3 regions of the Paenibacillus sp. FSL K6-1318 genome follow, and region 2 is predicted to be linked to each of the others. Evidence: riboswitches for the same ligand, from Rfam matches in the RefSeq annotation. Region 2 holds a riboswitch; each other region holds the start of a gene.

Region 1 (7,258 bases), 3.2 Mb from region 2:
AATTTCCGTACCATTCACATCTTCCGTTTCCTGAATCTTCTGGAAAATAACTTCATCCGGAAGCACATAACCTTCATCCGAACCAGGTCTGCGGTAGAAAGCACAAAAACGGCAGTACACATCACACACGTTCGTGTAGTTGACGTTACGCCCAATTACAAATGTTCTGTATGGTTCAGGGTGCATACGTTTCATAATGACATTAGCAGCTGCCCCGATTTTGTCCACTTCATTGGATTCAAATAGCTGAATCGTGTCTTCCAAGTCTAAACGTTCGCCCCGAAGGGCTTTATCTAAGATACGGTCTACCGTACTCATCGTAAAAAAGCCTCCCTCATGAAGAGAAATTATATAACGATCCGTCCCAACTTGTTCAAGAGAAGCAAGTTCTGGTGGCAACATCGTATTTCTGTACTCCACATATCGTAACACAGGTTACATGTGAAAAAAAGCACCTTATGTACAGGTGCTTTAAAAATAAGTAAAAATTTTTACATATATAATCAAATTTATTCGATATTAAACGATACGCATAGGCGTATTCGGGTACCCTTCTTTTCTAGGATTCCTGAAGTGCTTGTTCCAAATCTACAATCAGATCTTCAATGTCTTCCAGACCCACAGAGAAACGCAGCAACCCATCCGTAATACCTCGGTCACGGCGAACCTCAGCCGGCATTGCCGCATGAGACATCATCGCCGGGTAAGACAAAATGCTCTCCACAGCTCCCAAGCTTACAGCAACAATGGGTAGCTTCACCCGGTTAAGGACTGCTTTTGCCCGATCGCCTGAACCGACGTCAAACGAAACGACAGCTCCATATCCTGTTGACTGACGCTCATGTGCCTCGCGGCCCGGATGATCCTTCAGCCCTGGATAAAAGACAGCGGTAATATCACTGCGCTCATTAAGCCAAGCTGCCAGTTTGGCTGTGCTCTGTTCACTGTGAGCCATGCGAGCCCCCAAGGTTTTCATGCCGCGCATCAGAAGCCAGGATTCTTGTGCACCAAGTACAGTTCCGAGTCCATTTTGCAACTGTTTCAGTTGTACGCCAAGTGATTCCGTGCGAGCAACGGCTAACCCTGCCAGTACATCACTGTGACCTCCGAGAAACTTCGTAGCACTATGTACGACGATATCCACACCCAGCTCAATTGGACGCTGATAGTAAGGTGTCATAAAGGTGTTATCCAGAATCGTGATCAGGTCATGTTCCTTCGACCAATTAGTCACGGCAGCGATATCCGTGATTCGCAGTGTCGGGTTGGACGGTGTTTCCATATAAACTGCCTTAGTGTTTGGCTTGAGCGCCGCTTTTACTTCATCTATATTGGTCATGTCTACAAAGGTCGTCTCGATCTGCATACGGCTTAATATGGAAGTAAGCAAACGATACGTACCTCCATATACATCTTCCGTTACAATCATGTGATCCCCTGCGGAGAACATCATGAACACGCTGGATATCGCGGCCATTCCCGATGAATAGGCGAATCCTCGTGCTCCACCCTCCAGCAGTGTGATGTAATCTTCCAAAGCCTGACGTGTCGGATTACCCGAACGACTGTAATCATGCTGAGGTGGATTGAAAATATCAAAATGATGGAACGTCGAAGCTTGATAGATCGGTACACTCGAGGCTCCAGTTGTTTTGTCGATCTCATCACCGAAATGAAGCAATTTGGTATCAAATTTCAACTCGGAATTGGGCTTGTTATTGAACTCACTCATGAGTGCACGCCTCCTTCCACTTCCTGTTGTGCAGCTGTCAGCGCATTGCCAAGATCTGCAATCAGATCATCTGCATGTTCAATGCCCACGGAGAACCGAAGCAGACGGTCATCCACACCTACAGCGTCACGAATTTCAAGTGGTATATCCGCATGCGTTTGTACCGCCGGGTAAGTCATAAGTGATTCTACGCCACCGAGACTTTCGGCAAAAGCGATCAGTTTGATATGACGCAGCAATGGTTCAACATAACGTGCATCCTTCACTTTGAAAGAGAAGATACCTGTGTTACCCGTGGATTGTTTATTCTGAACTTCATACCCCGGATGATCCGACAAGCCTGGATGATATACTTCACCTACTGCCGGATGCTCAAGCAAGTATTTGGCAATGGTAAGCGCATTGTACTCGTGACGCTCCATGCGAAGAGCCAGCGTTTTCATGCCTTTCATCAACTGGTAGGAATCACTTGGAGACAACACGGCCCCAATTGAATTATGCAGGAACGCCATTTCCGCAGATAATGCCTCACCTTTAGTTATGATTAATCCGGCTAGCACATCATTGTGTCCGCCCAGATATTTGGTAGCACTATGAATGATGATATCGGCACCCAGTTCAATCGGACGTTGGAAAAATGGAGTCAACAACGTGTTGTCAACAATTGTCAACAGGTTGTAACCTTTCGCCCAGGAAGCGACAGCTTCAACATCGGTAATCATCATCAGTGGATTGGTTGGTGTCTCGATGAATACAGCTTTGGTATTCGGCTGACGAACATTCTCCAGTGCTGTAAGGTCATTCGTGTCCACATAACTTGCAGTTACGCCGAAACGGGACAAGATGCGTTCAAGCAGACGATAGGTTCCGCCATACAGATCCAGCGATACAATCAGATGATCCCCTTGACCAAACATGGCAAAGATGGTTTGCAGCGCAGCCATACCCGAGCTACAGGCGAACCCTGCATCACCGGACTCCAGCGCTGCGGCTGCTTCTTCCAACACTTTGCGTGTTGGGTTGGTCGTACGAATATAATCAAACCCCGTGCTTTGTCCAAGCTTCGGGTGGCGAAACGCAGTGGATTGATAGATCGGAAAGTTAATGGCGCCTGTTACCGGTTCATTGATGGACCCAATTTGTGCTAAGCGGCTTTCGATTTTCAACTTGTTGTTGTCTTCCATTGCTGCATCCTCCTGTAATCTCGATTAGATTTGCGGGCCAATATCGTAAGGTGTTTCTTGATACACATAGTAATTGAGCCAATTAGAGAATAATAAGTTGGCATGAGCGCGCCAAGTAGCCGGTGGCACACGGGAAGGATCATCATTCGGATAATAATGTCTAGGCAATGCGATATCCAACCCTTTGGCTGCATCCCGGTCATACTCCCACTTTAATGAGAAGGGGTCATACTCGGCATGTCCTGTGGCAAAAATTTGTTTGCCGTCTTTGGTAGCAACCAGGAAAATACCGGCTTCTTCGGATTCAGCCAAAATCTCTAAATTCTCATTCTTTTCAATATCTTCGCGTCTCACTTCCGTATGACGGGAATGTGGAACGTTGAATACTTCATCGAATCCACGCAACAACGGAACATGAGGCTTGTTGATCGTATGCGGGAAAACACCAAAACACTTTTCATCAAGCGCAACCTTGGGTACGTCAAAATGATGGTACAAACCTGCCTGGGAAGCCCAACATATGTGCAGAGTTGAAGTCACATTAGTTTTGGTCCATTCGAAGATCTCCTGGATTTCATTCCAATAGTTCACGTCTTCGAAATCCATCTGTTCCACAGGTGCACCCGTAATGATCATGCCATCGAAACGGCGGTGCTCAATCTCATCGAAGGTTTTATAGAACAGATCCAAATACTCCTGAGACGTATTCTTCGACGTATGGGATTTGGGATGTACCAGAACGACATCCACCTGAATGGGCGTGTTTCCGACCAGACGAAGCAATTGTGTTTCAGTCGTTTCCTTTGTAGGCATCAGGTTTAATATAGCGATACGGAGTGGACGAATATCCTGCTTGTATGCAGAAGTTTCATCCATGACGAAGATATTCTCTCCTTCGAGTACTTCTTTTGCTGGTAGAGTATCGGGTATTTTGATTGGCATGGTAAGTCTAACTCCTCCTTGTGCATAAATAGATGCAGCCACCGCTGGCTTGATGTCTTCACATCAATACAGTTATAGGCTGCCATGAGCTTGTCTCCAAACATTGAATTGAAGTTCCATCCAAAGTTACGACAATCTCAAGTTCCTTAGCGAAAATCACTGCTGAGAAGTCGGGGCATATGACAAAGACCTTCCTCGGATTTCGAGAAAGGTCATATGTAAATAGATATGCGCCTCTCTCATCTCTCAGTTACAACAGTGTCACTCGGACACTTGGTCGCTGCAAGAATTAGCACCGTGCGGTATACCGCCGGTTGCCGGGTTTCATCGGGCCAGTCCCTCCACCTACTCTTGATAAGATTTCGCTGTATTAAGTTGTAATTTAATATGGTTCACCGTCTACTTTATTACATTAATGCCCTCACGTCAAGTTGCAGTTCTACGTCTGCTTTCCAGATCGGAACCGTTCATCATCCGTTATCATACACTGCCTCAGGGCGCGAAATAGACACATTTTTGCGCTTGAAAGCACCTTGTACCAGCGGTATACTAAACAAGGTGTTATAAACCCTTATGTGAGAGGTGACATATTAAATGGATGGCGACCCGAGGCCTGACTGGCAGCCGAATTCCGACAAACTGCATAGAGAATTGACATCAGCATGCCGGCAGCGGGACGTGACTTCCGTTTGATTATATAATGAACGCAGCCCTGATCTCCAGGCTCCGCTGCCGACCGGCTGATTTGTTCTTTTTGCGCCCATAATGATAATATCCGCCAGGTTGGCGGGTGCAGAAGGAGTAGATTAACAATGAAAATCCGGTTGGTTAACAACGGTGTATTTATTCCGGTGGACGACATTCAGCAGGCGCTGACTCCACCAGCGGAAGGATTTTACTGGATTGATGCGGACGTAGACGATTTGGCGGTACTTCAGCCGCTGTTCTTAATGCATGATCTGGCAGTGGAAGACTGTCTCAGTGATGAAGAACAACGTCCGAAGATTGAAATTTATGAGAACCATTACTTTATTGTGATCAATAGCATCCGTTTCGATGATGAAGAAATATTTCTACGTGCGGTGAACTTGTTCCTTGGCAGACATTTCATCATTAGTGTTACGAAGCAGAAGGTTAGCGAATTGCGCACACTGAAACCCATTCTCTGGGAACAGGAAATCAGCACACCGGATCGTCTGCTCTACTTGCTGGTTGACTTGATTGTTGATAATTATTTCACCGTAGGTGACCGAATTGAAGCTCGGATCGAGAAGCTTGAGGAAGACATTCTGATGCACACCAAAAAGTCACATCTGAATGAAATCATCGGGCTGCGCAGTGAGATTCTGTGGCTGAAGAAAGTGCTTGGACCTCAGAAAGAGGTTATTAACACACTGAACAAAAAAGATCTGCGTCTCATTGATGATCAGCTGCAAAAGTATTTCAGTGACATCTATGAGAATGCTGTAAAAATATCTGAAACCTTTGAAACATATCGCGACCTGATGGGCAACTTGCGAGAAGCCTACCAATCCAGTATTGCGAACCGGGCGAATGAGATCATGCGTGTGTTTACCGCCATTACCACGGTCTTCATGCCGCTGACGGTCATTACCGGTATCTACGGTATGAACTTTACGAATATGCCAGAGCTTAACTGGAAATACAGCTATTTTGTTGTGATTGGCCTGATGGTTACCCTGGGCCTGAGCATGTTCTTCATTTTCCGCAAAAAAGACTGGGTATGAACTCAAATGAAATGAAATAACAAAGACGAAGCGCTCCTGTGGGAGAAACGCCTCGTCTTTTTTTCATTTCCTTCACCTAACCTACATTCTGCTCTGTCTCTGCATGCCGACGAAAGCGGATTCGAATCATGCGCAGTCTTTCATAGACCTGCTCCAGACTTCCTCCGTCGGGTTTCTCTCCTCCATACACCTTATGTAATACTGGCTTCAGGAACGTATCTCCCAGCTCCTCATACGCACTCCATACGGCCTCTTGTTCGTTCTCTGGCATCACTGCCAGCTCCACGTCCAGAAGACAATCGGTATCATAACCTTCGAGATCCAGTGTCTCTAACAGCTCAATCAACTCACGTCGGGATAATCCGGATCGATTAACAATCTCCTCTAACGTATATCCTTCCTTCATACCCTCAAGCACTTGCTTGCGCGTGGTGAACTTGTCGAGTTCCTGCTTGTACTTCTGCTCTCTCTGCTTATATAACCAGCTCTCATACTCTTCTTCCTTCAGTGCCGTGTATACCCAGTCCAGCGGGAATGTCGTTGAACGCTCCAACCCATTCGTAATCTCCATCCACTCCGTACCATACTCGGTTGCTTTGCTCTCCCCTACGCCGGGCAGTTGCATCAGTTCATCCATCGACTGCGGAACAAAGGCACTGATCAGACGCAGCAGACGGTTCGTTGCTATAAAATACGGTGCCTTCCGGTCAGACACAGCTCTCTTCCTGCGCCATGTGCAGAGATCCGTATATAACTGCTCATTGCCGTATAACTCACTGTAACAATGGAGCCGCTGTCCACCATAACTGCGTGACTTCAGATCATCATTCTCGTGAAATAAACCCTGCAACTGCGGTCGGTACCCCTCACTCATCTGTATGGCAAGCTGATGACGGTAGATATGAAGCAGCTCCTCCCAAGAGGTCCCTTCGTACCAAATGCTGTCCTCACGCTCTCCTTCCTCGTAACGACTCCATCCCAGCTGCCAGCTATCCTCCTCTTCTCCAATCCATAGCTGCGCATATTCTGCATTTTGATCTGACATTCTGGACAATCTGTTCATGAAAATGACTTCCATTTTCCGTTCCCTCCCTTTCACATTTCAGCCTATACGGGTTAGTTATGCTACCTACAGGCGCACAAAAAAACACCTCTCCTGCAAAATCCATGCAAGAGAGGTGCTTCCTCATTAACCGTGCTATGCTGTTGCCCATATCATACCACAATGGTAAAATTCGTCAATCCCTTATTGTTCTACTTATTCAACGCCAATTTGGCAAGCGCCAGTGAACCGCACAGCCCTGCATTGTCGCCAAGTCCTGGTGAAACAACATACTGGTCAATATCGGATTGTAGTGCCGGATGCTGAACGTATCCTGCAAGCAACTCCTGCAGTTTGCTGCGAACCATCGGGAACAGGTGCTCCTGCTTCATAACCCCGCCACCCATTACGATTTTCTGCGGTGAGAGAATCAGAACATAGTTCATCAGTGCATGTGCCAGGTAGTGCGCTTCGATCTCCCATGCTTTATGATCTGCTGGCAGTTCGTAAGCCGGTTGCTCCCAACGTTTGTTAATGGCCGGGCCTGCTGCAAGACCTTCGAGGCAGTCACCATGGTATGGACAGAAACCCTCGTATGTATCCTCCGGAT
Region 2 (7,258 bases):
CAACAGAGAGCTTGATCCTGAATATAGAACGTACATAACAGGATGGGAAATCGAACCGGCATATGATAAGAGCAAGCATCAGTTGGTCTACTCCCTTGGTTTCAAGAATGCTGATCAGCAAGCCATGGTGAATTACAATGTAAAGCTTCTGACACGCGAAGGCTACATCACAGCCATTCTGGTTACAGATACGACCAACTTTCAACAGAGCCGCCAGGCATTCGAGGAAACGGTCCTTAATCAACTTAGCATTAATGCAGGATATACCTATGAGGAGTACAATGCTTCGACTGACAAAACATCCACCATAGGGCTCAACAGTCTTCTGATGGGCGGGATCGGATACACAGCTTCCCAGAAATTCAGTGCTCTTCTTTTGCTCAAAAAAGGATGGGCCTTGATCCTGGTTGTCGTTCTTGGGCTAATCGGGTGGATCAGATACAAGATCAAAAGCTCACATGGAGAAGAAGAAACACTCTCTCCCTCCGAGAGGACGTACCTGCAAGAAGCAGATGAGCAGCAATATGCTGATCAGAATGAATTATCCTATTACCGCCAATCTGGGCATCCATCCAACGCAGATAAACAAGATAAGCCCTGATCCTTGTTGATTCTCACGTCAGTACAGACTAGGAAACATAAAATAAGCCGTATATCTCTTCTGGAGAGATATACGGCTTATTTCTTACAAACTTCACATCATATCATACATATCGTGAATTATTCAGTTGCAGGTTCAACTGCACCTTTATAACGTTCTTTGATGAATGTTTTCACTTCTTCGGAGTGCAGAGCAGCAGCCAGTTTTTGGATTGCATCGGCATCCTTGTTGTCCTCACGGGAAACGAGGATGTTTGCATATGGGTTACCTTGCAGATCTTCGATCAGCAAAGCATCATTCGCCGGGTTCAGGTTCGCTTCAAGCGCATAGTTAGCGTTGATGAATACCAGATCCGCTTCATCCAACTGACGAGGCATCATGGCTGCATCCAGCTCAATGATATCCAGGTTCTTCGGATTTGCTGTGATATCTTGAATCGTAGAAGTAATATTTGTGTTGTCTTTCAGCGTAATAATACCTTCCTTCGCGAGCAACAACAGCGCACGTCCACCATTGGATGGGTCATTCGGAATCGCTACCTTTGCGCCATCTGCCAATTCATCCAAGGACTTAATTTTTTTGGAGTATCCGCCAAAAGGCTCAACATGAACAGGTGTTACAGCAACGAGATTGAATCCACGTTCTTTATTCTCTGTGTCCAGGTAAGGCTGGTGCTGGAAGAAGTTTGCATCCAATTTTTCATCAGCAAGTTGCTGGTTGGGTTGAACATAATCATTGAACGTAACGACTTGTAAACGAATCCCTTGTGCTTCCAGTTCAGGCTTGATGCTTTCCAGAATCTCTGCGTGTGGTGTAGGTGAAGCTCCAACTTTCAATTCAACTGTACGTGGTGCACCTGCTGAATTGTCTGCGCCGCTATCGGCGTCCTTGTTGTTTCCGCAAGCTGCGAGAACCGCAATCAACATAAGACTAAGTAGAGCAATAGACCATTTTTTCATGTGTAAAACCCCTTCTCTAATCATTTTTTTCATGTGGCATCCGCATTATTGCACATCCATCATGTTATCTATGTGTTATTTCCTGGTGAAAAATGTAACCAAGCGATCTCCAGCCATCTGGAGTATTTGCACTAGAATGATCATCGACACTACGGAGATGATCATGATTTCATTCTGATAACGGAAGTATCCATAGTTAATTGCCAGTGTTCCCAGGCCTCCACCACCAACCATGCCCGCCATTGCCGTATAGGAGACGAGCGTAACGATGGTGATCGTAATACCAGCAAGCAGACCAGGCAGCGCCTCAGGCAGTAACACCCGTCTTACAATCTGTCCGGTCGATGCGCCCATCGCCTGTGCCGCCTCAATGACACCCCGATCCACTTCACGCAGCGTGTTCTCCACCAAACGGGCGAAATAAGGAGCTGCTGAAATCACCAGAGGAGGTATAACGCCGAGTACCCCCGTAGCTGTACCGACGAGTATACGAGTGAATGGAATAAGAGCAACAATCAATATGATGAATGGGACTGAGCGCAAAATATTAACAATCAGGGATAGTATCGTGTACACTGCCCGTGACTTAATCGAAGCAGAACGGGCTGTCATGAACAGCAGAACTCCGAGCGGTAAACCTAAGATAACGGTAAACAAGCCTGATACACCCAAAATTTGCAGTGTCTCTATGGAAGCTTTACCAACCTCTTCCCAACGTACGGTTGAAAAATCCATCTAACGTAGCACCTCCACATCAAGTCCTTCTGCGGTTAATTCGGATATCGTCCGTTCAATCGCATCCGACTCACCCTCGAACCGAACGGTCAGTTGCCCATAAGGAACCTGTTTGATCGTAGAGATCGTACCTTGCAGGATGGCAAAATCCACGCCTGTCTTACGTACCGTTCTGGACAAAATCGCTTCATATGTTTTATTACCCAGAAAGGATATCTTCACAAGTTTGGAAGCAGCACCTGCCTGCAATTCAACGCTTGCATTCGCCAGAGCGGTCTCTTCCAGAGCAAGTCCAGCTTCATGGTCACGCATCGTGAAGTCCCGCGTAATGGCGTGCTGCGGCTTCAGGAATACTTCTGTTACAGGCCCCTGTTCCACAATGCCACCTTGATGAATGACAGCAACCTTGTCGCAGATGTTCTGGATGACGTGCATCTCATGTGTGATCAGCACAATCGTGAGGTTGTATTTTTCATTAATGTCGAGCAATAACTTCAGGATTGAATTCGTTGTTTGCGGATCAAGTGCCGAAGTAGCCTCATCACAGAGAAGTACATTCGGATCACTCGCAAGCGCTCTTGCAATCCCAACACGTTGTTTCTGTCCACCCGATAATTGAGCCGGATATTTGCTGCTATGGTGCTCCAGGCCAACCAGAGTGAGCATTTCCTTCACTTTGCGATCAATGGCTTCCTTGGGTGTATTTACAAGCTTTAGTGGAAAAGCCACATTGTCATATACCGTTGCCGAGGATAGCAGATTAAAATGTTGAAAAATCATGCCAATCTTGCGTCTCTGTTGCTGCAATTCAGTTTTACTCAGTTCAGTCAGGTTGATCCCGTCAACCCATACCTCACCCTCCGTTGGACGTTCCAACAAATTAATACAGCGAATCAGTGTACTTTTACCCGCTCCGGAATGGCCAATGACGCCATAAATTTCACCCTTGCGGATGCTTAAATCCAGATTGGATAACGCTGTTGTTGATTTTGCCCCTTTACCATACGTCTTAGTTAGACCTTTTAATTCAATCAATAGCACTTGCTCCTTCCTACCACCTACATGTATCTTTACCCGAAAGAAAGGAAAACTCCCCTTTACGTACAAAAAAAGAAGAGCCCCTTTGCAGATACAAAGACGGCTCTTCACGTGAATTTACCTTCTCATCTGCCAAAATCGTGTCTTGCACCATTTTGTAGGAATTAGCACCTAACATCTATAACGAATGACACATGTGTCATTCATTATAAATCGGTTGCCGGGCTTCATCGGGCCTGTCCCTCCGCCACTCTCGATAAGAAATATGAGGTTGTAAGATTCTATAAGTTCATGTAGTTCATGTTATATACTGTTCAATAGTTCAGAAACTTCTGTAAAAATAACGATATTCATGTACCATTCGGTCTGAAACTCAGTATAATCCAAGTATTCCGATTTGTCAAAGGGAATTATTTCATTTTATTTACTGCGTTAACGTTTCTTACCTTGCTTAAGCCATATCTGATTAATATAGCCGTATGAAGTACTTAACGTTTCACATACCATATCCACGCCCTGACGCATTTCATGCACATGCTGATCCAGATCCTCCAACTTCACTTTCCCTTGCAACGTCTGGTGTAACTGCCACAAATCATCATGCATTTCAGAGTTCATGTAGTGAATTTCCATATTACGTCGTTTGCGCAGCTTGCTCATCGGTTCACGATATGAATCCTTGATCTGAATCAATCGCAAGGCAAGGTCATGATGCTGCGTCGCATAATCGAACTGCCTTAACACGGTAAAATAAGAAAAATGTGCTTTTGTATTTGAGGTATTCAGCTCGAATATTTCATTCAATACGGTGCCGACTTTATCCAGAATGGCAAAACAACGGATGAAGCCATCTTTATAGAAATAAACATATCGGGCATATTCGGCTTTCTCGGCCTGCGTCATATCGTCCGTAGAGCCTGCAACGACCTTTTTGCGAAAATGAGCAGCAGCGAAACAGCTTTGCTCCAGTTCATCCAGCGAGGAGATGAGTCCCTGCGTCCACACATACAGTTTCCGATAGTCATGCGTGGGATCATGGTCCACATGCATTTGTCGCTGAAACAGCTCAAGCGTATGCGCCATGGACTCCATCGCTTCCTTTAATAACCCTTCGTTTATACGCGGCTTTTCTCCCAGCAACGTTCGCAGCATAACTAACCTCCTCTTTTCCACATCAACAAAGATTCATCACCATCATACATAAACCATTCCGAGTATACGTGTAATTGCTGCTTGCCATAGGTTGCCCTGATCCCCCTGACATCAAACAAAGTCCACCTGTCCAATGATGTACATCACTGAATGGTGGACTTTCAAATTTAGCCCAAGAGTCGTTCCAACCTCAACGAAATTTAGAAACGATTAGCTGGGCGATGCAGCTTGTACACTAGGAAACTCATATACGTTAAAACCCCGAACAATATGGCGATATCCAGCATATGAGCAAGGGCTACGAACATGTATACTTCCGGACGGCTCATCGTCACCATCATGAAAATACCAATGACCACTTGCATCAAAATCAGAATAACGGATACCACACCAAGGGTACGCATCTCCTTGTTATCCGGATGATTACGGTAAGCGAAGTGACCCAGAATAGCGATAACAATTACGAGCGATGCAGCCGCAGCACGGTGAGCAAACGCAACCGCCACCCCACCCGAAAGCTCAGGAATAATCTGCCCGTTACAGAGCGGGAATCCGGAACATCCGCCTGCAGAATCCGTGTGGCTCACAAATGCACCCGTGTATACAACGAGATACGTGTAAACCGTGGAGAACCAGACCAGATTCCTGAATTTTTTAGTGACCCGAGGGTATTTATTCAGACGCTCCAATCCACCATCTTTTGCCTCCTGCCTTATGCCTAGCGCCATCATGAGGGAACTGGCGAAAGCGATCAATGCAAAGCCGAAATGCAATGCCATGACTGCAGAAGATTGGGAGAAGACGACGGCAAAAGCCCCCATGATTCCCTGGACGATAACAAATACCAAGGTTAAGAAAGAAAACAATTGCAGGTCACGGCGTGACTTGCCGAACCGCAGAAAAGCAACAAATGAGGCAATGGACAACAGTCCAGCCAGTGCGCTTACAGCGCGGTGGGAATATTCAATAAGTGAAGCCACAGTATGTGCCGGAACGAGTTTTCCGTTACATAAAGGCCATTCCGTTCCGCAGCCAAGGCCCGATTCCGTTTTGGTTACGATGCCTCCACCAAAAGTGGCCAGAAACATGACAAGACAGGTTAATACGGTTAACCATTTAAACAAAGTTAAGTGCTTCAATTTTTTCTCACCCGCTGTTGGTTTAAGATGGCGAAGAATATTCTCCGCTTGTTTCGGTACTTTGACACTTATTTCACAACTAAACTCATTATACCGGATAAAATGTTCATTGACGTCGCGCTTTGTGACAAAATGTTAACGTCTGGTGAAATAATGACCCGCAGGTCATTAGGGATATGTAATATGAAACGTTTCTTACATCGAACGTCGAATACACAAACGCCATTTCCCTATTTCAAGAGAAATGGCGTTCTTTTTAGTATACCCTTTTATAACATGAACAATCTCCGGGGATAACAGCGATCAAAAGGTTATTCTGTCATCGGAGTGACTGTGTGTCTGTGTGAATATTCATCATTTGAACTTATATAACATCATTTATGGATCGTGTTGTACACCTCAACTGCACGATCCAGGAACTGCTCAATCTCTTCTCTCGACTTGCGCAGCTTGTTCACGTAACGTACGAGTTCGCGGCCATCTGTATACGCCACAAAGCTTGGAATACCAAGAATATTCTGCTCTTCACTGACCGTTCCAACCTGGTCTACGTCAACCTCAATCAAAGTCAGTTCACGTGCATATTTTTCTTCAACTTCAGGCATAAACGGATCGATGTATTTGCAGTCTCCACACCAGTCAGCCTTGAATACGGCAATCGTTAAACGTGGGGATTGAATGGCTACATCAAATGCCGGTTTGGATGTGATTGATTCCATTGGGTTCATCTTCCTTTCTGTACCTTGTCTTAATCTAAGTGAAGCAAATTGGCGAGTGGAAGTCAAATAATCAGCGCATACTTAGAATAAACCACATGGTCTGTGAAATTAAACCCAGAACATCATGAAAGGATGTCACAACATGACTTCCACCAGAACCGATTCTTCCAGCGAACAGCATCACGGGTCCCTCCTGCAGATTGTCCGTTCCATTCCGGGAGCTGCCCGGGAAATCTGGCGTGGCAAACAGGCTGCATGGCAAGCTTCGGCACAGCTTCGGCATCCATTGCGTGACATCGAGTGGGATACTGATACGGCTATCGCCCTGCAATCCGAGGTGGAGCGTTTGTTACCTGCCAGCGGCAAGTCTTTTGCACGCACTGACCAGGTCCAAAGTGCTCTCGTCTGTGAAGAAGATTGCATCATTCTGGAAGAGATCAAGACGCTGACCCAGGAGCATAATCGGAGTAACATCACTCGCACGGCTGCTTATCTGGAATGTTACGAACAATATCCTGAACTGCATTGGGCCCTACTGGCTCATATGGTCTCTCGCAACGGCGGATATCACATGACAGATCTTCAGAGTGACCTGATGCATAATTTACAGAATCCAAGCGATCGTGAGCATATGTATCGATTGCTGGAGCGATGCAATGCACTCATTTTCCAGGATGCGTATCCCCAGCTTTTGCTGTATATGAACAGTCGCCGGATCGGGCGCAGCTGTTTCCATCTCTTGTCGCACTTTCACGTATCGGCGTTCATGACGCCGTTTTGGGAACGCTTTTGGCTGGAACGATGCAGTTCACTGTTAAGTGTGGCATTAATTATTAATGAGCAGAACTATATCGAGAGCCGAGTGGTGCAGCATCCTTATTTTCAAAAAGAAGTACTTTCCAAACCCGCATTCCA
Region 3 (7,258 bases), 300 kb from region 2:
ATCGAATAAGGTAATACGATGCCTTAACACAATAAAAAAATCCCTTCCACGCCTCTATAGAATGTGGAAGGGATTTTCATAATGATATGAGCTATTTCCGCCACTTCTTCGTAAGTGCACCAATCTGATGTGGCGTAGTACGGCAACAGCCGCCAATAATCTGCGCACCCGCAGCAATCCAGGCTTCCGATGCGTCACTCATACTACCACATGTCCCCTGTCCACTCCACGTCTTCGTTGCTGCATCATATACTTCTCCCGAGTTCGGATACACAATAACAGGTTTATCGCTGGTACAGCTCAAAATACCCACTGCTTCCGTCACCACTTCCATCGGAGCACAGTTCAGGCCAATCGCCGCAATCTGTGACTCGGAACCAAACGTCTGTGCACATAACTCAAGCGCTGTGCCCTCGCTGATGCTTGTCCCGTCTTTTAAAGAAAAAGATAACCAGGCATATGCATGAGGAAACTCCTTCAGTACATCAACCAGCACCTGTGCTTCCTGCAAGGATGGAATCGTCTCAAAAGCCAGAATATCAGCACCCGCTTCAAGCAATGCGGCAATCCGCGGACGATGGAATGCAGCCAGCGTCTCATCGGATACTCCGTAATGACCAATGTACTCTGATCCATCCGCCAAATAGGCGCCGTAAGGTCCAACGGACCCGGCAATAATTGGACGTGGACGAAGACCGTCTCCTTTGCGATCCCCTGTAAGATCTGTTTTATTCTCCTCATTCTTCAGCGTCTCTGCACGTACCGAAGGAGCTTCTACAACCTGATCTGTCGAGCTTTCTCTCCCTACTAAACTACTCTGCACTTCTGCCCATACGTCATCTCTCGCCTGTGCAGCCAGTTCCACCGTCTTGCGAATCAGGTCCAACGCATCCTGCTCTCCAATTCCTTTCTTGCTGAAGCCATCCACCGTCGCCTGATAACTGGATGTAATCGCACAGTCGGCTCCTGCTCGGAAATAATCCGCATGGACCTGAACGATAATATCCGGATTCTCGATTAACACACGAGCCGACCATAGTGGATCATCCAGATCACATCCATGCTGTTCAAGTTCGGTCGCCAGCGCTCCATCCAGAATCATGACTGAGTGTTCACGTAGGATCTGTTCTATGGGATTAATCTGTTTTGCTTGCGTCATATACTTGTCCTCTTTTCTTGTTCGCACGTTCTGTCAGATAATAAGCAGCGTAACACACTGCGATAAATGGAACCCCACAATACAGCGCAATTCGCTGTGTCGGGTCAAAAGCAATACCTATGCATGAAGCCAGGCATAATATAAATGAAACAATCGGTACCACGGGGTACAGCGGTGTACGATAAACCAGATCTTTGACCGCATGTCCTTCCCGGATATATTGTCTGCGGAACATGTATTGGGAGGCACTGATGCTCATCCATACCGCAACGACAGCCAGACCTGAAATGGAAACCAGTGTAATATACACGGTACCTGGCGCAATGATGCTCGACAGCAACGCCAGCGCACCACCGACCATACTGATCAGAAGTGAATTCAATGGTACTCCGCGTTTGGTCAATTTGGCAAACCAAGGGGAGATCGTTTTTTTATCAGCCAGAGACCAGAGCATCCGTGAAGAAGCATACAGGCCTGAATTGGCAGCAGAGAGAATCGCTGTCAGAATAACAAAATTCATAATGTCTGCTGCATAAGGTACACCCACCCGCTCCATTACCGCTACAAAAGGACTTTCCAGTACACTGGCATCCGACATGGGCAGTAAGGCAGACAAGATAACAATCGTACCGATGAAGAAAATAACCAAGCGCCACAGCGTCGTATGAATCGCTTTGGGTATCGTCTTTTCCGGATTCTCCGTCTCCCCGGCGGCAATGCCGATTAACTCGGTGCCCGAGAATGCAAAGTTTACTGCAAGCATGGTCATCAATATCGCTGTAGCCCCATGAGGGAACCACCCGGATGCCGTAATATTCGATAGGAATGGAGCCGGTTCAGAGTCTGCCATCGGAATAATGCCGAACATGGCTGCGCCACCTATTATAATGAAGATTACGATGGTCACTACTTTTACAGAGGAGAACCAGAACTCGGATTCCGCAAATAATTTCACCGTCAATGCATTGAACAGGAAGATCATCAGTGCAAAGAGCGCGCTCCATATCCATACGTTTACCGATGGGAACCAGCGCTGCATCAGCAGTCCGGCGGCTGTAAATTCGGAGCCAAGCGCAACAGTCCAGGTTAACCAGTACAACCAAGCCACTGTGTAGCCGGTTGCTGGTCCGATATATTTGGCTGCATAACTATGAAATGCTCCCGTCTCTGGCATGTGAACAGATAGTTCCCCCAGACAGAGCATCACCAGATATACGACGATCGCTCCGATCAGGTAGGATAGAATAGTTCCCAGTGGTCCCGCCTGCTGAATCGTATAACCGGAGCTGAGAAATAATCCCGTTCCAATGACTCCTCCTAGAGAGAGCATGACCACATGCCGGGCCTGCATTTTCCGCTGAAAATGCCCTTTGTCGTTGTTGTTCTCCATACCTGCTACTCCCCTACTTCTTCATCCAGAAAAAACAAAAAAGACCCACTCTTCCTAAAGAGTGCGCCGTTACTGACAAATAAAAACAAACGCTCCTATCTATCAGGCTTTCACCCGCTGGAATTAGCACAGTATCCTTCAGATCTGTTGCTGAGGTTTCTAAGGGCCAGTCCCTCCACCTCTCTGGATAAGAAAATGATTTTTTACTAATATAGCGATCTATCATGAATGTGTCAACATTTAAATAATAAATGTTCCACGCTGCACTATTCGGTGGAAGACCCCGGATTGGTGATGGTGATCTTCACATCATACGTAATCGGCACGGTGCTGAAGATTTGGTCCCAATCATCTTTGATTTTCTTCCATGTTTTTGGTTCTTTAATACGCAAGCTATCCCGAAAATCCGCCACATCAGCTTTATAGGTATGCTGAATTTTGTATAACACCTGTCGAATCTGTTGTTCAGCCAGATCAGAAAATTCCTTTTCCAGTTCTCTGAGGTACGCACCTTTTTCCTCTTCCTCGGGAGCACGCCAATCCTCCATAAGCCAGCCTTGAGATTCAATCTTCACATGGAATGAAATGTCATTGCCAACTACCTTGGGAATAACTTTTACTTTTTTCTTCTTGATTTCATATACAACGGTGAATCCTTGTTTGTTATGTGTCTTTAAGACGCCTCCTTGTTCTTTGGACTTGAGCCATGATAATCCTTCCAGATCCGTTTGACTTAGCTCCCCAATGAATTTGGTCGTTTTACCATCGAATATGCTGCCTCCGGAGAACTTGTCCTCTCCATCGGAATTCAATACATTCTGGAGCAGAAAGCTGGATCCCGACTGCATTTGGGCGTCTAACTTGGACAACAATACTGGCTCCAGGATTTTGTTGGACAGATACGAATTGTTTGTGATCCCTGTGAGATAAAATGCTGGAATTCGAGAAGGGTCCTGGGAAGACAGTACATCTGCCGCACGATGATGACTAATTAACACCAGACAGTTTGGCCGAATGTCGTTATCTCGAAGGACAAAATCAAGCAGTTGGTCCAAACCATATTTTTTGGCAATATCTTTGGAGACGACGATTACCTTCAGATGATGTCCAATGAGAGGCCGATCCCGCCTTAACGCAAACTGACGGAAGATTTGCAACATAGAATCTCCAGTAAGTTGTTCATTGGAATAAGATGTTTTGCCAGAAGATGGCGAACCGGATTGCTGACTCGATTGACTGTTGGAGAAGCCCGGAGCAATTTGCACCGTAGCGGTCACATAGTTCTTCTTGGGATATGTACCTCCCTGATCAGCGATGTCTTTTTCAAATTCTGTCTCTTTACCGACATCTATCCCAAGCCCGACATAGAGACTCAGATCCTCTACCTCCCGGCTGCTCCAGCATCCGGATATCAACAACAGAATACATAAGGCAGAGGCTATACGTAAGAGCATACGGAATGGAATCATGCATGCTTGCCTCCTTTTTTGCGAATCAGACTTAACAACAGTAGTACCAGAGGTAAAATACCAAACAAAAATACGGACACATTGCCCAACATATCTCCTAGTGCGAAAGTATCATCCACTGTTTTGGGCATCATGGCCGTCAAATAAATGAACGGAAGCAGGCCGTACATAATGCCTTTGATTTTTTTGGTACGAAACAAATCACGAATGCCCACCGAAGCGCAGTAATGTGTAATCGCTGTAGTCGAAAAAATCTGCATAATCCAGATGACCAGCAATAAGGATTCGAATCGTTCGAATATCAGACCTTGAATCTCGAAACTTCTTACCAAATCCAGCGTTGGCCAGGTTCGAGTTTTGATCCCATCAAGCGATAAACTGCCTATAACCATCACAACCGTGATCAAATATATAATAGTGGATATGAGAATTCCCCAGCTCATCGCCTTATTGCTTTTCTTCGGATTTTTCATATAGGCAGTCATGATTAACATCACCTCATAACCCGTATATGACAGTAGTGAAGGCTTCAGTCCTTTGAAAACAGGCATAATCCCCTCTCCGAGAACAGGTCTCAGATTACCAATCTCGAATAGCTGGTTACTCAGTAGAATCTCAATGACAAATATAATGATCGTAATCGGCAGAATGATTTCAAACACACGAACAATGACACCAAGTCCACCTGAGATCATATAGATACCGATCCACATGAAGACCATCACAATCGGCCAGGTGGGGGTGCGTTCGAGTAGATACATTCCTGTCACATCAGCCATGACTCTTATTTCAAAAGCGGCAATGACCATGAAATACATAATCATGGCACCGCCCAGTATGTAAGCGATCCAGCTCCCCGTAATTTCACGGGTGAACTGGAACACGGTTTTCCCCGGAAATCTGCGACACAGGGTAACCATAATGATTCCGATACCTGTGATTATCAGTCCGGACAGGATGATGGAAATCCAAACATCTGGTGTACCAACAGCCTTGCTGGTCGTTCGAGGTAACGTCAATATCCCGGCACCAAGCATGTAATTCACAATAATTACAACGGCCTGCGTCGTGGTTAGCTTTCCTTGGGAGTCACTCACTTTAGTTCACCTCCAGTCCTTCTGTAGATGGAATTTAATTATTTTTTTCGATCCTTATCTATCGGATTTGTCATTTTGGGACGCAATCTCATCATATTCAACGGAGCACGGATAACGAAATCCTTCCATTCATTCATGTGATAAGGAACCGCTGGAGCTACATAAGGTACGCCAAAGCTTGAGAGTCGAGCCAGATGTGTACACACAAGCAGAAAGAACATTACAACACCATATAGTCCGAGTATAGCCGCACTAAACATGGCGGCGAATCGTAGAATCCGCAGCGTTAACCCTGCACTATAGACAGGAATCGTAAAGGAAGAAATGGCTGTAACCGCAACGACAATGACCAGGAATTGGCTTATGATACCCGCCTGCACCGCTGCTTGACCAATAATCAAACCTCCGACGATACCCATCGCGGGTGCAATCGGCTTAGGCAGCCGTATCCCTGCCTCCCTCAGAATCTCAATCGAAAGTTCCATAATCAGTACTTCAATGATCGAAGGAAACGGTACTCCCGTTCGCGTTTCAATAATCGTCAATACCAGCTTGGTCGGGATAAGTCCCGGATGGAACGAGATAAACGAGATATACAGTGCAGGAGCAAGCAATGCCAGCATAGCCGCCATAAAACGCAGCATTCGCAAAAAGGTTCCAGGAATCCAGCGTTCATAGTAATCTTCGGGAGATTGGAGCAACATGCTAAATGTCACCGGTACAACCAGTACAAATGGTGTTCCATCCAATAAAATAGCCACCCGCCCTTCCAGCAAAGCGCCGATGACCCGGTCAGGCCTTTCCGTATTCAGTACCTGCTGAAAAGGACTCAGTGTACTGTCTTCAATGAGTTGTTCCACATAACCAGATTCCAGCATCGAATCCATGTCCATCTCTTCAATTCGCTTGCAGACTTCAGCCACAAGATCAGGATCGGCAATGTCTTGGATATAGGCTACCGCCATATCTTTTTTGATCCGTGAACCCACTTCATATTTTTTAATAAACAGACTCTGATCACTTCCATAACGACGCAAAATACCTGTGTTATCACTTAATTGCTCTGTAAAACCAATACGTGGTCCACGAAGCAACCCTTCTGACAAGGGTTCATTCATACCTCGGGTTTTGATCTTATGCGCTCCAATTAATAAAGCACCTGGCAATCCATCAACCAACAATGCATTTTTACCAAAAAGTACGCCAACGGCGAGCTCTTGAAGGGACTTGGTTTCCTCAACCAGACTGACAGGCAGTAATTGATCTTGCAGGTATGCTGACAGTAAGTGTGCGTTGTCTGGATGAAGAAAACCCTCTTGCTTGAGTAAGGGAACACCTTCTAACATTAACGGTGTAATCAAATGATCATCAATCAAGTCCTGATCTACCAAGCCCTCGGTATATACGACCGCAGCCCGTGTATTCGTTCCCCTAATCGTAAATTCCCTAATATGCACGTCTGCATTGAGCCCAAAACTTTCTTTTACGCTAGTCAGATTTGTATTGTACTTATCCGTTAATTTAATATTGGCATACTGCCCTGTCTCCGTCCCCTCACCCTGCCCTTTGGCTGCTGGCGAAATATCCTTCGAGGATATGGACGATTGCTTCGCACGAGAGAAGCTTCCACGCTTAATGGCGGCATTGATCCAGCGCATGGTCAAGGTAATGCCAATCGGAATGATGAAGACCAAAAATGCCTGAATCCATATGGGACTTTTCGGCACATAGGACACAATTGTTGACCACATGTTCCCACCCCAACATTTCTCTGCATGACGAAGCTGCAGGTATTCCCAAGTATTGTGTCCCCGTTTGATCACAATAATTCCCGTTTTTTATGTACAGAACGACAAAAAAACGGTTCCTGTATAAGGAACCGCTATCCGCTATATATGATTATACAATTCTGGTCACATGCTCTGCTTTGGCGTCCAGCAAGTGGGCTGATGCAGCAATGGCCGTAAAATCATTCAAAGCAATCTCAATCCGCTTCTGGCTCTGCTCGACATATTCCTCTACCTTTTTTGTACCGCCTGTGATATTACTAATCTCCTTCGTGATCCCAGTAACACTATCTCGAATCTCATTAATTGAACTCTCCACCATGGCGGACAATTTCTTTACTTCCTTGGCCACGATA

Evidence for each region. A riboswitch is a leader RNA that binds a small molecule or an ion and turns the genes downstream of it on or off. The one in region 2 is predicted to bind S-adenosylmethionine.
Region 1: it holds a riboswitch for S-adenosylmethionine, as region 2 does, so the genes downstream of both, metA (homoserine O-succinyltransferase) here and NYE45_RS24500 (methionine ABC transporter ATP-binding protein) in region 2, are expected to answer to the same signal.
Region 3: it holds a riboswitch for S-adenosylmethionine, as region 2 does, so the genes downstream of both, mmuP (S-methylmethionine permease) here and NYE45_RS24500 (methionine ABC transporter ATP-binding protein) in region 2, are expected to answer to the same signal.

What each region holds. Positions count from the first base shown of each region.
Region 1 is NZ_CP150270.1:1,940,967-1,948,224, reverse strand. Features, by position in the region: gene mqnC (cyclic dehypoxanthinyl futalosine synthase) at 1-318, opposite strand, end outside; gene NYE45_RS08730 (PLP-dependent transferase) at 560-1,732, opposite strand; gene NYE45_RS08725 (PLP-dependent transferase) at 1,729-2,916, opposite strand; gene metA (homoserine O-succinyltransferase) at 2,941-3,858, opposite strand; SAM riboswitch class I at 4,095-4,219, opposite strand; gene corA (magnesium/cobalt transporter CorA) at 4,671-5,606, shown strand; gene NYE45_RS08710 (HRDC domain-containing protein) at 5,683-6,684, opposite strand; gene NYE45_RS08705 (ROK family protein) at 6,861-7,258, opposite strand, start outside.
Region 2 is NZ_CP150270.1:5,510,001-5,517,258, forward strand. Features, by position in the region: gene NYE45_RS24485 (DUF2167 domain-containing protein) at 1-601, shown strand, start outside; gene NYE45_RS24490 (MetQ/NlpA family ABC transporter substrate-binding protein) at 721-1,560, opposite strand; gene NYE45_RS24495 (methionine ABC transporter permease) at 1,636-2,295, opposite strand; gene NYE45_RS24500 (methionine ABC transporter ATP-binding protein) at 2,296-3,330, opposite strand; SAM riboswitch class I at 3,456-3,596, opposite strand; gene NYE45_RS24505 (Cthe_2314 family HEPN domain-containing protein) at 3,766-4,485, opposite strand; gene NYE45_RS24510 (heme A synthase) at 4,686-5,609, opposite strand; gene NYE45_RS24515 (thioredoxin family protein) at 5,999-6,343, opposite strand; gene NYE45_RS24520 (DUF2515 family protein) at 6,486-7,258, shown strand, end outside.
Region 3 is NZ_CP150270.1:5,807,976-5,815,233, forward strand. Features, by position in the region: gene NYE45_RS25935 (ABC transporter permease) at 1-9, shown strand, start outside; gene mmuM (homocysteine S-methyltransferase) at 92-1,159, opposite strand; gene mmuP (S-methylmethionine permease) at 1,137-2,549, opposite strand; SAM riboswitch class I at 2,642-2,743, opposite strand; gene NYE45_RS25950 (Ger(x)C family spore germination protein) at 2,816-4,018, opposite strand; gene NYE45_RS25955 (GerAB/ArcD/ProY family transporter) at 4,015-5,115, opposite strand; gene NYE45_RS25960 (spore germination protein) at 5,154-6,866, opposite strand; gene NYE45_RS25965 (methyl-accepting chemotaxis protein) at 7,015-7,258, opposite strand, start outside.